4 regions of the Paenibacillus sp. IHBB 10380 genome follow, and region 2 is predicted to be linked to each of the others. Evidence: predicted binding sites of a transcription regulator. Region 2 holds the regulator's gene; each other region holds the start of a gene.
What was found. The regulator Rex, encoded in region 2, represses fermentation and respiration genes when NADH is low (regulators of the CRP and FNR family bind a similar motif). The targets are predictions, from matches to a motif close to TTGTGAAATATTTCACAA.
Positions count from the first base shown of each region.

Region 1: UB51_RS00145 (DUF1858 domain-containing protein) is a predicted target of Rex. The motif match lies at 2,023-2,040, and genes of this name have one in related genera.
Region 3: ric (iron-sulfur cluster repair di-iron protein) is a predicted target of Rex. The motif match lies at 1,481-1,498, and genes of this name have one in related genera.
Region 4: adhE (bifunctional acetaldehyde-CoA/alcohol dehydrogenase) is a predicted target of Rex. The motif match lies at 1,851-1,868, and genes of this name have one in related genera.

Region 1 covers NZ_CP010976.1:32,827-37,187, forward strand. Annotated here, with positions in the region: gene UB51_RS00135 (C40 family peptidase) at 1-253, opposite strand, end outside; gene UB51_RS00140 (aminotransferase class V-fold PLP-dependent enzyme) at 366-1,865, opposite strand; gene UB51_RS00145 (DUF1858 domain-containing protein) at 2,107-2,334, shown strand; gene UB51_RS00150 (DUF438 domain-containing protein) at 2,376-3,638, shown strand; gene gntK (gluconokinase) at 3,735-4,361, opposite strand, start outside.
Region 2 covers NZ_CP010976.1:1,248,318-1,252,678, forward strand. Annotated here, with positions in the region: gene dinG (ATP-dependent DNA helicase DinG) at 1-2,770, shown strand, start outside; gene UB51_RS05690 (redox-sensing transcriptional repressor Rex) at 2,809-3,480, shown strand; gene UB51_RS05695 (amidohydrolase) at 3,449-4,361, shown strand, end outside.
Region 3 covers NZ_CP010976.1:1,062,828-1,067,188, reverse strand. Annotated here, with positions in the region: gene nirB (nitrite reductase large subunit NirB) at 1-520, opposite strand, end outside; gene ric (iron-sulfur cluster repair di-iron protein) at 695-1,411, opposite strand; gene UB51_RS04710 (hypothetical protein) at 1,554-2,288, opposite strand; gene UB51_RS04705 (hypothetical protein) at 2,369-2,893, opposite strand; gene UB51_RS28440 (hypothetical protein) at 3,000-3,149, opposite strand; gene UB51_RS04700 (winged helix-turn-helix transcriptional regulator) at 3,171-3,488, opposite strand; gene UB51_RS04695 (sugar phosphate isomerase/epimerase family protein) at 3,680-4,361, opposite strand, start outside.
Region 4 covers NZ_CP010976.1:1,072,845-1,077,205, forward strand. Annotated here, with positions in the region: partial or broken gene UB51_RS04740 (response regulator) at 315-704, shown strand; gene UB51_RS04745 (Crp/Fnr family transcriptional regulator) at 1,024-1,740, opposite strand; gene adhE (bifunctional acetaldehyde-CoA/alcohol dehydrogenase) at 2,142-4,361, shown strand, end outside.

The DNA.
Region 1 (4,361 bases), 1.2 Mb from region 2:
CAAACTTAGTGAAACCGGAAGCGTCGAATCCGTCCTTGGTTACACCACCATATTTATAATCCACGTCTATATACTCTTGTGCAAAAGTGACAACTTTTTGTCCTAAAGTCTCAATAGAGTCTGGGACTGCGCTAGCGGAAATCGTATCCGCAGGTTTTGTCACTGTTTTAGAAGTTTCCCCATAGACAGAGGTCCATCCGGTCATGCTCACTGCTAGAATTAAACTCATTAGTAATACTGCTTTCTTGTTCATACTGTTTCTCTCCTCATTTCTAAATCATATCTTTAGCATAATATGATACTATACCATTTGGTGGAAAACGTCGTAACAATTTGATGACAGTTTAGTTATCTCTCTAAAGTAATCACAGCACGAATAATTCCTTGACATCCAATTCATAGGAAGCATATATATAATGCCAATCATTCGTAGATGGATTGTATTGGTAGTCCTGTTTCCAACATGCGACATTGGCGATGATCGAACGGATGGCAGCCACAATCTCATAAATTTCAGCATTTGTCATGATGGGATGCATGGATATTCGGACCCACCCAGGCTTGTGTGTAAAGTTTCCTTCGTTTAGTTGGTCTGTAATCTGTTGGGAAATATTTTTATTAATGTTGAGTAAGTAATGGCCATAAGGTCCCGCACAAGAGCACCCTCCCCGAACCTGAATGCCAAAGCGATCACTGAGGAGCTTCACCATTAAGTTATAATGGACATCTTGTACAATGAAAGACACGATTCCGAGACGATCCTTCGAAGCTCCCCCTAGTACATATACCTCACGAATACATGTTAATTCCTCCATCAATAAAGAGGCTAGCTCATGCTCTCGTTGCATAAGCTGGTTGATGCCCATGTCTTCCTTCAGCTGAATAGACAACGCTGCTCGTATCGTCTGCAGGAAACCAGGTGTTCCACCATCTTCACGCGTCTCTATATCGGAGAAATAATGATGTTCCCCCCAAGCGTTACTCCACATCACTGTTCCGCCCCCGGGATGATCAGGAACATGGCTTGTGTAGAGTCGTGAATCAAAGATCGCTATTCCGCTGCTCCCCGGGCCACCTATAAACTTATGAGGAGAGAAAAAAATGCCGTCTAACTTTTCTATAGGGGAAGGAGGATGCATGTTTATATTCACGTAAGGAGCGCTTGCTGAGAAATCAACGAAGCATATTCCTCCGTGCTCATGCATGATTCTTGCTAACTGATGATAGGGTGTCTGAAATCCCGTCACGTTAGAACAGGCGGTGAAAGATCCGATCTTGCATGTACGATGCTTATATTTCAGCAAAGCCTGCTCTAACTGATAGGGGTCAACCTCACCGTTCTCGCCTGGCTCAATACAAACCACATCTCCAATGGTCTCAGACCAAGTCAGCTGATTGGAATGATGTTCCATATGGCTAATAAAGATAACAGGACGGCTTTTCTCTGTGATGCTCGAATGTTGTTGGAGCCACTGAGGTACTTTTAATCCTAGAATACGTTGGAGTTTATTAATAGCATCTGTCATTCCTGAACCGGTCATCATCAGAACATCTCGTGGACCTGCGTTAACATGACGCTTGATCCTATCTCGAGCTTCCTTATACGATTTGGTCATGGTCATGCCGGTCATATTTGCTTCTGTATGTGTATTAGCTACGAAGGGACCAAATCGATGAGAGAGGGTCCATTCAATAGGTTCGTATAGACGCCCGCTGGCAGCATAGTCCGCATAAATCATCTTTTTCCTACCGTAGGGGGTCTGATAATAACAGCGGTTTCCTATTATATGGTTACGAAAGGGTTGGAAATATTGTTCAAGTGAGCATGCACAGGGATGATCCGATGAATGATCCTTAGGTTGTATATTGAGCAAATAGCATTCCTCCAGCGGTATAGAATGAAGTGGATTCGAAAAGTCCAATTGTGATCATTTCACAGTATATGTGGCATCTTGATGATGGGTTAAAGCCTAGAAGTTATTTATTTATGGATCATGGGTCATGGAAGAAATCCTTTATAGTTTGTGACTACAATCACAATGTCCTTATTTGGCCTATGTTAATCTGTTGTTGAGAATAGTTATCAATAAAGGAGAAGAGGCCATGATGGAGAAGGTGCTGAAGATGGAAGAATCCATATACGAATGGGTGAATCGATATCCGGAGGTCATCGACATTATGGTTGAGCTAGGCTTTGATGATATTGCCAAACCGGGTATGTTGCAGACCGTAGGGCGTTTCATGACTTTGTCTAAAGGAATTAAGCTGAAAAAAATGGACATCGACACCGTTAAGCTAACGTTTCAGCGTTATGGCTTCAATGTTCTAGAATAGATCATCTTATATAACTAGGATTCGATAAGGAGAGAAGACAAATGAGCGAACTGATTAACAACCGTGAGGTTGATGTACCGGAGCAAACCCGACGTCAGGCTATGCTTAAGGAGATTATTAAGGAACTGCATGCAGGCAAGAGTGTGGAGGAGGTAAAAGCGCGTTTTGCAGAGGCGGTCGGCGACGTTACGGTAGCAGAGATCTCCGCAATGGAACATTCGTTGATGACAGAGGAGGGTATACCGGTATCCGAAGTACAGCGTTTGTGTTCGGTGCATACGGCGATTTTTAAAGGTTCGATCGAGGAAATTCACCGCTCGTCCAAACCAGAGGAGCAGCCAGGGCATCCTGTGCATACATTTAAGCTAGAGAACCGCGAAATCGAGCGATTGGTAAACTTTCGTCTGGAGCTGCATATGGGTAAGTTCCATAATAACGATAGCAAAGAGAATGTCTTCAAACTGCTGGAGGACTTAAGTCTACTATTAGACCTCGATAAGCATTACAGTCGTAAAGAAAATCTATTGTTCCCCTATCTTGAGAAATACGGTATTTTTGGACCGACCAAGGTGATGTGGGGTGTTGACGACGGTATCCGCAGCATGATTAAAGAGGCAAAGGCACTGCTCGGTCCATATAATGGTGATAACAAGGTAGAGATCGGCGCACTACTTGCGCATATCATTCAGGAAGTTAACGAGATGATTTTTAAGGAAGAAAATATTTTGCTACCGATGGCACTCGACAAGCTAACGGAGGATGAATGGGTCAAGATTGCGAGGGAGAGCGACGAAATTGGTTTCTGTCTGACATCACCAGAGCATGAGTGGGTACCGGAGCGTGCCGCAGAACCAGAGGATACTGTGCAGCAGAATGATGAAGAAGGAACCGCACCACAAGGATTTATCCGCTTTGAGACGGGGCTGTTGTCGTTGCACCAGTTGGAGACGGTGCTGAATCATCTGCCCGTGGACTTGACGTTTATTGATGAGAACGACATTGTTCGCTATTTCTCCCATGGGAAGGAGCGTATCTTTGCCCGAACCAAAGCCGTTATCGGTCGTACGGTACAGAACTGCCATCCACCGCAAAGCATGCATGTGGTAGAGAAGCTATTGGAGGATTTCAAAGCGGGCCGCAAGGACAATGAAGATTTCTGGATTGCGATGAAAGATAAATTTATCTATATCCGTTACTTTGCTGTTCGTGATGAGGCAGGTAAATACATGGGCACACTGGAATTCACACAAAATATAGCTCCAATTCGGGCACTTGAAGGACAAAAACGTATTTTGTCGGAATAATATAAGAAAGTAAGAAGCGCCGAATGGTCCTGAAGTACAGGACCGACCGGCGCTTCTTACTGTTAAATCATTATTTCCTTTATCGGTGCTTACATTTTATTCCCCCGCCTGCTCGCGTTGAAATTTCGCAATGGCTTCGTACTGGCTTTCCAAGTTGCGGTATATGGAAATAAATATAGGTAGCAAATTTTTGTATATTTTAGCATTCCTTTCTATCGGTGTGTGCTGATGGGTGGAGCCGATCATATCGAAGACGATTTCTAGGGAATCGGCTTTTCCGGTAGCATAGAGGCCGAGTACGACCGCACCCAAACAGGAGCTTTCAACGCTCTCGGGAACAACGACCTCCTGGTCAAAAATATCGGACATCATCTGCCGCCACAAGAAGGAGCGGGCAAATCCGCCTGTAGCGAGGATACGTTGTGGACGTCCGATCTGCTCTTCCATGGCGAGCAGGACCGTGTACATGTTGAATATAACGCCCTCCAGTACGGAACGGATCATATGTTCTTTCCGGTGGTTCATCGTCAGTCCGAAGAAGGAGCCTCTAGCATCTGGATTCCACAGTGGTGCTCGTTCCCCTGTTAGATAGGGGTGAAACAGGAGACCGTCGCTTCCGGCAGGTACTCCTTCCGCAATGCGCGTCAGCACCTCATAGGGATCAATACCGAGCCGTTTGGCGGTCTCGACCTCGGGGGCTGCAAATTCGTCCCGTACCCACCG
Region 2 (4,361 bases):
AACGATATCCCGTGTATACGGGTCTTATGTTAATCCCGGGATACCCATCCCGCCGTTTATTACTAGCTTGACAGGTATCACAGAACAGGATGTAGTGGATGCTCCTTCTTTGGAAGAAATGATGATGGAGCTAGTTCCGCTTTTAGATGATGTGGTGCTGGTAGGTCACAATGTCGCTTTTGACTTTGGTTTTCTACAGAATGCACTGGATCGGTGTGGCTATCTGCCCTATGCAGGACGAATTCTTGATACCATGGATTTTCTCAAAATATGCTTTCCATCCTTAACGACTTATCAATTGGGGTTGGTTTCTGCTCATTTTGAAATTCAGCATGACCGGCCTCATCAAGCAGATAGCGATGCACTCGCCACGGCGCTTGTTTTATTGAAATGTCTTGATGAGTTATGGACGCTTCCACTGATCACATTACAGCGTTTAAGTGAGTTATTTGCGAACGAGGATAGTGACCTTGGTTGGTATTTTGATGGATTGTGTCAGGAGAAGGAGAAGCAGCCCGCTCAGGATCTTGAGAATCATACCTACTATCGCCAATTGGCACTTGCTGTAGAGGATTGGAATGAAATTGCACCTCCACGTGATAACTTAGAAGATAACCCACTTCGTTCAATGGATTTCCCACAGTATCTTGCGAGCATAGAAACCCGTCTTCGGGAAATTATGCCACAATATGAAGCGCGTGAATCACAAAGTATTATGTTCAGTGAGGTTATAACTGCACTCCAGAATGAGAAGCATCTTATCATTGAAGCGGGTACAGGGACAGGGAAGTCACTTGGTTATTTGATCCCTGCCATATATCAAAGCGTTAAGAACGATCAAAAGGTCATGGTTAGCACGCACACTATTAATCTTCAGGAGCAGCTCCGAGAACGTGATGTTCCTTTATTGACAGAGGTTGTTCCTTTTCCTTTTAAGGCGGCTATATTTAAAGGTAGGCAGCATTATTTGTGTTTGAGAAAATTTGAACATAAAATAAATAAGAGAGACTTCTCAAATCCTAAGGAAGACCTTCTAACAGCGGCTCAAATGTTAATATGGCTAACTCAGACAGAGACCGGTGACGACGAGGAGCTGAACTTGAGCGGACGTGGAGGCGATTTCTGGGATACGGTTGCTAGTGACTCCGAATCATGCTTAGGTCGTGCTTGTCCATGGTTCCGTAAATGTTACTATCATCGAGCGAAGCATGAAGCAGGAATTGCGGACGTCGTTATCACGAATCACTCTAAACTTTTTACAGATGTTAAGGCAGGGCACCAGCTTCTACCAGCCTATGAACATTTGGTGATTGATGAAGCACATCACCTAGAAGAAGTAGCGGGTAAGCATCTCGGACTTCAAATGAAATATTTCACGATCGTGCATACACTAACAAGACTTTATAAAGATAATCGTAGTGGTCAATTACCAGCCTTACGCCAGCAGATCTATTCTTCGGGCTATGAGAAGTCTTCTGAGTGGTCTTCCCTTATTGAAAGATTAAGTGGAGATTTGGTTGAGGTTAAGGAGCATTGGGATAGACTGAGTGATATGTTATTTAGTCTTCTGCCTGAGCGCAGTGATGCTGCACCTGGAGATACGGGTCAGTTTGTTCTACGCTTACAACCTACGAAGAAGCCACAGGATTGGGAGGCTGTATCTGCAATCGAGAATCAGATACATGTCATCTTAAGCGATGTGGTTCGTAAAGGTGAGAAGATGATAAACGAGCTCAGGGATGATCATGATGAATACAATTCAGATAGCTTAGTCACAGATATCAGTGGTCTCTTCAAGGATCTGAATGCGGAGAAGGAAGATCTTCGTTTTTTCATGTCACTCAATGATGCAGGAAATGTATATTGGATGGAAGCCAATGGTCATTTTCGAAGTAAATCATTGCAATTGTTCGCAGTCCCTATAGATGTGAGCAAGCAATTGAAGGAATTATTCTTTGATAAGAAGAAAAGTATAATATTAACATCTGCCACGCTATCGATTGAAAAGTCATTTCAGTATATGATCGAGAACCTGGGTCTACAAGAATCTGCAGACAGTAACCGACTGATGACAGTTCAACTGCCATCGCCGTTTCGCTACCGCGATCAGGCATTGCTTGTGATTCCTCGGGACTTCCCAAGTGTGAAGGGAAGCATTGGAGATGCGCTCTTTGTGAACACGCTGGTTAAATCTTTAGCAGATACGGCGATAGCTACTAAGGGGAGGATGCTTGTATTATTCACTTCATATCGCATGCTTCGTCAAGTGTATGAACCCTTACGTAGTGCGCTCTCTTCCAGTGATATTACCGTCTTAGGTCAGGGTGTGGACACAGGGAGTCGAAGTAAATTGATTCGCAGGTTCCAAGATAGCAGTGCCTCTGTGTTACTAGGAACGAGTAGCTTCTGGGAAGGTGTGGATATACCTGGTGAAGCGTTGACCTGTCTGGCTATCGTTCGGTTACCGTTTCAACCGCCGAATCATCCGCTTGTAGAAGCCAAAAGCGAGCTCTTGCAACAACAGAAGAAGAATCCTTTCATGAAGTTATCAGTACCTCAAGCGGTGATCCGCTTCAAGCAAGGCTTTGGTAGACTTGTACGTACAGCAAGTGATCGAGGCATTGTTATTGTATATGATACACGTGTTATAGAATCTTATTATGGGAAATATTTCTTATATTCATTGCCTGGTCCCAAAATGGAACATATGCCAATGAATCAGATGGTACCACGCATATCTGAATGGCTTCATGAGGGAGGGGCATCTTGAGGTGGCTTTATTTCAGCCAATAATTAGGAGGAGCAAGAATGAAATTCGAGAAAATATCAGAAGCTGTCGTCCGTAGATTGCCTGTCTATTTAAGGTATCTTTCGGAGCTTCAAAACCGTGAAGTTGCTACTGTTTCTTCGCAGGAATTAGGTCAAAAGCTTGAACTGAATCCTGCACAAATTCGTAAGGATTTAGCCTATTTCGGGGATTTCGGACGTAAAGGGATCGGTTATGATGTTGCTTATCTTATTGAGAAAATTCGTCACATCCTGAATCTTGACCAGCAAATTAATGTGGTGTTGGTGGGAGCAGGGAACTTGGGACAAGCGCTATCTAATTACAATATGTATCTTAAAGAGAATTTGAAAATCATTGCTGTGTTTGACTCTTATTCACCTAAAGTAGGCACAGAGATTAATACATTAAAAGTACAACCAATGGAAGAGCTTAGATCAACAATTATTGACAAAAACATTCGAATTGGGATCATTACAGTTCCGGCATTTGAGGCGCAAAGTGTAGCTGACCAACTAATTGAATCAGGTATCGAAGCGATATTGAATTTCGCACCTACCATTCTTAAAGCACCGCCTCATATTCGCATCCATGCTGCTGACTTCACAACCGATATGCTAAGTCTGGCTTATTATTTGAACAATAGAAAGGAAGAAACAATTCATGACGAAATCACCGACAAAGTGGATCATTAAGAACGGATCCTTTGCTGTCCTTAATCGAGAGCAACCGGTTATTCGAGGATATATGCTAATTGAAGATGATCTGATTACTTACATTGGGGAGCAGGCCCCTTCTGTTGAACAGGATATCCCCGTGGTTGATGGTACTCATTTGTTCTTCCTACCTGGATTAGTCAATACGCATGGGCATGCCGCGATGTCGTTGCTGAGAGGTTATGGTGATGATCTAGCACTTCAAGTCTGGCTACAAGAAAAAATGTGGCCAATGGAGGCGAAATTCACTTCAGAAGACGTATACTGGGGAACATCCTTGTCAGTCATAGAAATGCTAAAGGGAGGTACAACTACCTTTTTAGATATGTATGATCATATGGGACAAGTGGCTAAAGTTGTTGAAGGATCTGGTATGAGAGGCGTTTTAATGCGTGGTGTTATTGGTCTATGTTCTGAAGAGGTTCAGAATGTGAAGCTGAAAGAAGCTATCGCTTTCGCTAAAGATTGGCATGGCCAAGCAGATGGAAGAATCACGACGATGATCTCACCACATGCACCTTATACTTGCCCTCCAGATTTCTTCGAGAGATTTGTACAAGCCGCTCATGATCTAGATCTGCCTATGCATACGCATATGTCTGAGACGTTGAGTGAAGTCCAGCAGAATGTGAATGACTATGGTCTTAGACCTGTGGAGCATTTAGAGAAGCTAGGGATGTTTACACGCCCTTCGTTGGTAGCTCATGGGGTTCACTTAAACGATAAGGAAATTGAAATATTGGCTAAATATGATGTTGGTGTGTCGCATAATCCAGGCAGTAATCTGAAGCTTGCGAGTGGTATAGCAAGAGTGACAGATCTGTTGAAAGCGGGCGTTACGGTTTCGCTTGGCACAGATG
Region 3 (4,361 bases), 190 kb from region 2:
TTACATCCATACCTAGATTCACAAGACCCTTAGCTGCTTCTAGTCCTAACAATCCCCCACCAATAACTGCAGCTTTCTTATACTTCTGAGCAGCTAGGAGCATTTGATTACAATCATTAATATCCCGGAAGCCAACTACACCCTTCTTATCACTCCCCGGTACGGGAAGAATAAAAGGATTCGAGCCTGTTGCGATAATCACTTTATCGTAAGAGACTCTTAATCCATCTTCTGTAACAACTTGCTTATTTACCTCATCGATCTTGAGTACAGTAGTATCTGTGTGTAGCGTAATTTGATTGTCTTCATACCAATTCCAGTCGTTAAGAACGATATCATCGATTGTTTTACTACCTTCTAGCACATAAGATAACATAATCCGATTGTAGTTAGGATGAGGCTCACTACCGAACACCGTAATATCAAAAGAACGGTTTAGTTTCAAAATTTGCTCCACCGCACTAATGCCCGCCATACCATTCCCAATCACTACTAGTTTTTCTCTTTTTGTTTGTATCATAAGAAGTTCTCCTTCCTTTCTTACCTAAACCTTATAATATGATTATATCAAATTTAAAATCTTAGATTGTGATCTATTTCACATTAATTGTGAATATAATCACAATTAATGTGAATTTATAAAATAGGTAAGAATAGATCCGTAAATAAAGGAAACTATTCTTACCTATTTTCCCTAAGCTTGAGGATAACGTGGGAATAGAATGTTGTTCTCTAAATGAACATGTTCATACGTCATTCGTTCTAACTCAGCAAGACGCTCATACGTCAATCGATAGGTTGTGCAGGCGTTAACTGGAGGTGTGAAATCATTCGTAATTTCACGTAATTTCTTCAGTATGTTTCCAGCTTCATCATGCTCACCCTCCAGTCCTGAAATAGCCTTTCTTAATTTATTCCCGCTTGAGGAATCCTGAGTCTCGTCCCAAGTCATCATCTGAGGGAAAATTTCAATTTCTTCCTTGGTCGTATGTTCAAGCAATTCACTCTTCAATGCTGTGTATAACTCTTCCACCTCGACTAGGTGAAGATCATGATGCCCATGAACTCGATTTACCTTAGTCACATTTTTCTGAATCTCAGGAAGTTCTTCTCTTAAATAATCATGATGCTTACTTACGATATAATGTATCAATGTCGCTGAGTCCATTTCGACATAAACATTGGACTCTCCTTGGTTATGATCAAGACCGGCATGGTTATCTGCTAAATGATGAAGTTCATCAAGCACTCTGTTCAACTCTAAACCCCGTTCTTCAAGCGCCTCTTGTAGAGGACGATTTCCACCGCAGCAGAAATCAATCTTATGATCCCGGAAATAGTCACTTGCCTTCGGAAATTTGATCACAATCTCACTGACCTTATCTTCTTTATCAAATAAAAGTGTACTCATATCGTATATTCCTCCTAGTGTTCCTGCTCTATCTATACTTAACAAATTACACCTGTATACAATTACCCATTGTGATTCCAATCACAAAGAATAAAACAATTTGATGTCACAAGAACAAAAAAGACTACCCCTAGCGGTAGTCTTACAAAGAATCATCTCTATTTACTAACTCAATTTTGACTTCATCCTGCGGTTGAAGCTTCATATCAAGTCCATTCTCCAACAATGTCTTATTATTAACTTTCACAATCCATTTTTCACTAGCCTTTGGACTATAACCGTTCACCATAAGAATGATTTTGCCATTATCACTAAGCACTACTATTCCTGTTGTTCTCAGCAATTCTCGGATACTTTGCTCTTCTAAATATGGATTAATATAAGAGTGTGAAATATTGGGCTGTACTATGCCACCATTTACTGTAAAGATCACGACAGAACGAGTATCCCCGCTCTTAGATCCATCTATAAATTGAACAGCAATTCTAATGTTATCCTCTGCTTGAAGCCTATTATCCCAATTTTCCTTGTCAAGATTGTTACCGTTAACCTCCACAGACCACTCTAATCCAGGATCAAGCGACACATCAATAACCGATTCAATATGATGACCTTCAGATGAGATAGTCACCACGCCACTAGCAGTTAAGGCATCCTTTATGGACACGCCTGGTATTAAACTCTGTTCCAATTGTTTAATTGCATTCGGCGGTATAAGATTACCTTCCATATTAATTGAAATACCGGACGAGTTACTTGCCGATCGAACAATTGGAATAACCACATCAGTACCCTTATCTGGGCTACATCCTGACACTATAGTAAAGACTAAAATGAAAGAGAACATAGCAGAACACCGTTTGTATGATTTCCTCATCTGCACACCACCTTGAAAATAAGACTCTCTTTATTCTACCTTAAAAGAGAACAAAGAGCATCTCATTCATTACCTTCAGATTAAATGGAATAAGTTGGCGTAGATATCCACTCTTGATAAACAGGAAAAGACATTTTAACCTTCTTAAAAGGTTTCCCGCCTTTAACAAGTGGCGTCTCACTCATATAAGTAGGTACGAAATAAGATGAAATAGTCTCTAATTCTTCACCACTATAAAAAGCTTCTTGACCCAGTAAGGGGTGAAATAAAATGATTTTCTCATATTGTGACCAAATCATCATTTGTAAGATTAAACTCTGTAATTTTGCATGAGGTAACTTCACTTGTAGCGAACCCGACTCATCCGTCTTTTGATGCTCACTTCCTACACACTTCCATCCTTGGGAACCATAAATCCATTTTTGATAAATAATGCTATCATCATCTATGAGCGAACTGTTCCACGCACTCGATACGGGTACATAAAGGCGTAGCATATCAGAAGCTTTGTCATATATAGTCTGAACTTTAACCGAAGCACTTTCAAGTTCTTTGATATGTCTAATGCCATAAGTGGTTTCTTGGGAAAGTACAATTTTTCGCAATTTCTTCACTCTCCTTTAGTCCAAATATCACATTTCTTCAAATTATACTACAACTTAATTTCGCAGATACATATAGATATGCACTTTAAACAAAAAAGGCCCCGCATCACAAAACCGTGAAGGGACCTTCTAGCAAGCTAGTCATTCCAATGACCTTATCTTCTACAAATACTGCTCCGAACTTCTCTGCTTTGGCACTAAAAATAGCTGCGCTGCCTTCTGCGGGTCCGGCACCAATAATGATGATATCTGTCATTGAAATCAGCCTCTCTTCCGTTTATTCTACCCAGCTTTCAGCCCACAATTGGACTTCTTGCATAACCGCTCTAAGACCTCTACCTTTATCCGTTAATTCATACTCAATACGAACAGGTGTCTCGGGATATACATGACGAACAAGAATACCTCCACCTTCAAGATCTTTCATCCGCTCAGAGAGCATCTTATCACTCATTGAAGGGATAAGATTAGAAATATCTTTAAATCGTTTAGGTCCATCCATCAATGTCTGAATAATAAGTCCGTTCCAGCGCTTACCAAGAAAAGAAAAGGCAGTCTCAAAACGTGGACATAAATGCATTGGTTTGCTTTCCATAAAACCTTCACCTCATTGTATTTTGCTTAATAACAACTTTCGTTTAGTTAGTATATTTCATTTTACTACATTTCATAGTGTTTTTAAACATTCAATTCAAAATATATAAATTAAACTAAAGTTTAATTAAACAAAAATCAATAAAGAAAAACGGCTACCTTAATAGGTAACCGTCTTTCTTTATCAATAATCTATACCCACCAGATATCTCCAATAGGTTCTTCAATAAGTACTTGTTGAAGATTCTGAACCGCTTTGGAGAATCCTTCTTCAACAGACATAAGGGCATCCTCGTGTTCAATACTCACAACATAGTCATATCCTACTAAGCGCAATGCACTAATAATATCTGCCCACGTCTTGTTGTCGTGTCCGTAGCCTACGCTGCGGAACTGCCAAGCGCGATCCAGCATATTTCCATAGGATTGCATATCCGTAAGGCCATATCTATTTACGTTAATTGGATCAATAGAAGTATCCTTAGCATGGAAGTGGTGAATTGCTCCAGCACGTCCTAGGATATGGATCGCCTGCACAGGATCAATGCCTTGCCACCACATATGACTCGGGTCAAGGTTCGCACCGATCGTTTCGCCAGCTGCTTCACGTAAACGAAGTAAGGTAGCTGGTGTATGCACAGAGAAACCGCCATGAAGCTCTAGACCGATTTTGACATGATGGTCAGCTGCAAATTTAGCTTGTTCTGTCCAATAAGGAATAACCTTGTTCTCCCATTGCCATTTCAATACCTCTTGAAAATCATTCGGCCATGGAGCTACAGGCCAGTTCGGATATTTAGCATCCTCGTGATCTCCAGGACATCCTGAGAATGTATTAACAACTGGCACCTCAAGCTTCTCAGCAAGTTCCACT
Region 4 (4,361 bases), 180 kb from region 2:
AACTTGTGTAATGACTTGATCGTTTTGTAAAAAAGTAACTGTAAATGCGACAAGGGAGAATAATAATACACAGTTCAGAACAAGTATGATCTGAGGGGGCGGTTATTTGCCTCTTCTTTTTGTTTTGAAGTGAAACCAAGGAGAATACCAAGAGCAGACCGATTGAAATGATCGGAAGAACATTGTAAATTGGTCTTTTATCGTGGGAATATCGGTGGAAATGCCAAGCTGGAGTGGTATGATGGAGAAAGCTTTGGATGGATTTCTTTATTATCGGAATCTGCGTAGCAATCACGGGAAGGGACTTTACCGTTATGGATATGAACATTTTTATTATCGAAGATGATGATGTCATTTTTCGTTCCTTGAAGGAAAGATTGGAGCAATGGTCGTTTCACGTCACGGGACCGGAGCGATATGATGATGTGATGAACACCTATATTAAATTACAGCCCCAACTGGTCATCATTGATATCCAGCTCCCGATGTATGACGGTTTTCACTGGTGCCGGGAGATTCGGGCGGTGTCGAAAGTGCCGATTCTATTTCTGTCATCGCGTGATCATCCTCTGGATATGGTGATGGCGATGAATATGGGGGCGGACGATTATATTCAAAAGCCGTTCCATATGGACGTGCTGTTGGCCCAAATACAGGCGATTCTCCGCCGGACGTATGCTTACAGAGAGGAAGCGGCCGATCTTAACGCTGACGTTGTCCGACATCAGCTTCCCGACGGCTATTGTCTGACGGTATACACGCTCATTTACTTCATGTTTGCTGTTCTAACCGTTGGTCATTATCACCGTATTGTGAAGGCGGCGCTGTAGCGGTTTGGTTGATGACAGGCTATTTGCATATAGATATTAAAAAGAGTCATATCAAATGAGAGATATGGCTCTTCTTGTTCGTTCAGTATGAGATCTAGCAATAGATCGGGAGAAAACTGCCGTTGCTTGTAAGTGAAGCGAGTACGAGCACAATAAGAATGTTGGTTATAAGTGTGGAGAGCAGTCTTTATTTCTAAATTCTGCATATTTCTTTGGAACACATTTCACAGTGACATATCTCTTGTAGCATAGTGAGGTTTTTAATAACGATCATTCCATTCTCATATTCTACAGCATCTTTCTTACGTAGATCACTTAGCATGCGGTTAACACTTTCACGAGTAGCACCAATCATATTGGAAAGATCGGTATGGGTAATTTTTTTGTTAATTAGCGTGTTTCCATCCCGTTCTTCACCATAGGTATTTCCAAGACGTATCAAGGTAGAGCTGAGAGCGCCAGGTTTGCCATATAGCATTAAATCACGGAATTTAGTTTGCGTAAGTCGGTGGTGAATACCCATCCATTTCATGAAATCAATTGCAAATTCACAATGTTGACAGATTAGAATTTCTAGATCCTTCTGTTCGATAACACCGATCTCACTTTCTTCAATTACTTCAGCATTAAAGCTATGCTTGGAGCTAAAGAAAGGATCAGCTTGACCGACCATATCTCCTGTTTGATACATATAGAGGATGAGTTCTTTACCTTCATCTGTCGACTTCGTTAATTTAATCCGTCCACGTTTAATATAGAAGAGTTTATCAGATAAATCTCCTTCCCAGAAAAGATGTGATCCTTCTGGAAGGATTCTGTCTTTCATACTAACGAGTAGATGGTTAAAGTTTTGTTCAGAAAAGCAACTGGTATTTCCGCGAGCTTGGGTATCATTCAAATGTTCTTTCATAGTTGTTATCCCCTTATCTTTAATTTTCGATAAATTTTAAACTAATTATACCGTTAAAAATCACTTTTGTGGGGGTGTCAATGCCCTTAAAAGTGGCGAATTTTTAAACATTGTGATATATTTCACTTTTATTACGCTAAATCTAGTGACAAGAATGATATTATCAAGAATACTTTCTTTATTTTCCCAATTCAACCAAAGTGAATTATGGTTCATGAATATTACAGGTGATCGTTCGTAATAACCTGTTATATATTCAATCGACGAAATGTAAGCGCTATGAAATAAAAAAAGAAAATAAATTAAAGTTTGTGAAAGTTTTCACTTTAATTCTTAAACGAGGTATGCTATGATGAATTCATGAAAGAGATAACGAACTTCACCTAGGAGGATGAGAGAAGATGGCAGTCAAAAATGAAGTTGTCCAAGAGAAGAAACAAGGAGCAGAGGAGTATATTCAGTCCTTAATCGACAAAGCCAACAAAGCCCAAGCAGAATTCATGAAGATGGATCAGGAACAAGTAGATAACGTTGTGCAAGCAATGGCTCTTGCTGGTCTAGACAAACATATGTATCTGGCAAAACTAGCGGTTGAAGAAACAGGTCGAGGTATTTATGAAGATAAAATAACCAAGAATATGTTCTCAACGGAGTACATCTACCACAGTATTAAATATGATAAAACGGTAGGCGTCGTTGAAGATAATCAATATGAAAACTTCCAAAAAATTGCTGAACCTGTCGGAATCATCATGGGAATCACTCCAGTAACTAATCCGACTTCAACAACGATGTTTAAATCTCTCATATCCATAAAAACACGTAATCCAATTATATTCGGTTTTCATCCATCTGCACAAGAGTGTAGTAAGGAAGCAGCTAGAATCTTATTGGAAGCAGCGGTTAAAAATGGCGCACCTGCAAACTGTATCCAATGGATTGAACTTCCTTCGATGGACAAAACGAATGTACTGATGAACCATCCGGATGTGGCTCTTATATTAGCAACAGGTGGATCAGGTATGGTAAAAGCAGCATATAGCTGTGGTAAACCAGCTCTCGGCGTAGGACCAGGTAACGTTCCTTGCTTCATTGAGAAGAGTGCGGATATCGATCAAGCTGTAACAGACCTTATTCTTTCTAAATCGTTTGATAATGGTATGATTTGCGCTTCTGAGCAAGCCGTTATTATAGAAGAGTCAATCTTTGACCAAGTGAAGAAAAAAATGATAGCAAATGGCTGTTATTTTGTAAATAAAGAAGAAGCAGCTAAATTAACTGCTGGTGCAATGAATACAGATAAATGTGCAGTTAATCCTGCAATTGTAGGTCAATCAGCTGTTAAGATTGCAGAATTATCGGGTATTCAAGTTCCTGCTGGAACTAAAATTCTAGTTGCTGAACTTGAAGGCGTAGGTACGAAATTCCCACTTTCAGCTGAGAAATTGAGTCCGGTACTTGCTTGCTATAAAGTGAAGAACGCAGATCAAGGGATTGCACGCGCAGCTGAGATTGTTGAATTTGGTGGCATGGGTCACTCATCCGTTATTCACTCTCATAATGAAGAAGTTATTATGAAGTTCTCTGATCGTCTGCAAACAGGCCGGATTATCGTAAATTCTCCTTCCACACACGGTGCGATCGGAGATATCTATAATACTAATTTACCATCATTGACATTAGGTTGCGGATCATATGGTCGTAACTCGACATCTTCCAATGTAGGTGCAGTCAATTTGGTCAATATTAAAAGGGTGGCTCGTCGTACTGTGAATATGCAATGGTTCAAAGTTCCTAACAAAATTTATTTTGAAAAAGGCGCAACACAGTATTTGACTAAAATGCCTGACATCACTCGTGTAGCAATAATTACAGATCCAATGATGGTCAAGCTAGGTTATGTTGAAAGAGTAGAACATTATCTTCGTCAACGCCAGTCACCTGTTGTTATTGAAGTATTCTCTGAAGTAGAGCCAGATCCTTCGACGTCTACAGTAAGTCGTGGTACAGAAATGATGAACAGATTTCAGCCAGACTGTATTATCGCGCTAGGCGGTGGATCTCCAATGGATGCTGCCAAAGCAATGTGGTTATTCTATGAATATCCTGATACTGATTTTGAAGGCTTGAAACAGAAATTTATGGATATCCGCAAACGGATATACAAATACCCTCGTCTGGGACAAAAAGCACAATTTGTTGCGATTCCAACGACATCGGGAACAGGCTCTGAAGTCACTTCTTTCGCAGTTATCACAGATAAGGACCAAGGAAATACGAAGTATCCATTAGCTGATTATGAATTGACTCCAGACGTAGCGATTGTAGACCCAGAGTTCGTATACTCGCTTCCTAAGGTAGCAGTAGCGGATACAGGTATGGACGTATTAACACATGCGATTGAAGCTTATGTATCTGTTATGGCTAACGATTTCACAGATGGTCTGGCTATCAAAGCTATCCAACTCGTATTCCAATATTTAGAGAAGTCAGCTCTACATGCAGATCCTTTAGCTCGTGAGAAAATGCATAATGCTTCGACCATTGCAGGTATGGCTTTTGCCAATGCATTCTTAGGAATCAATCACAGCTTGGCACATAAATGGGGTGGAGAATTCCAT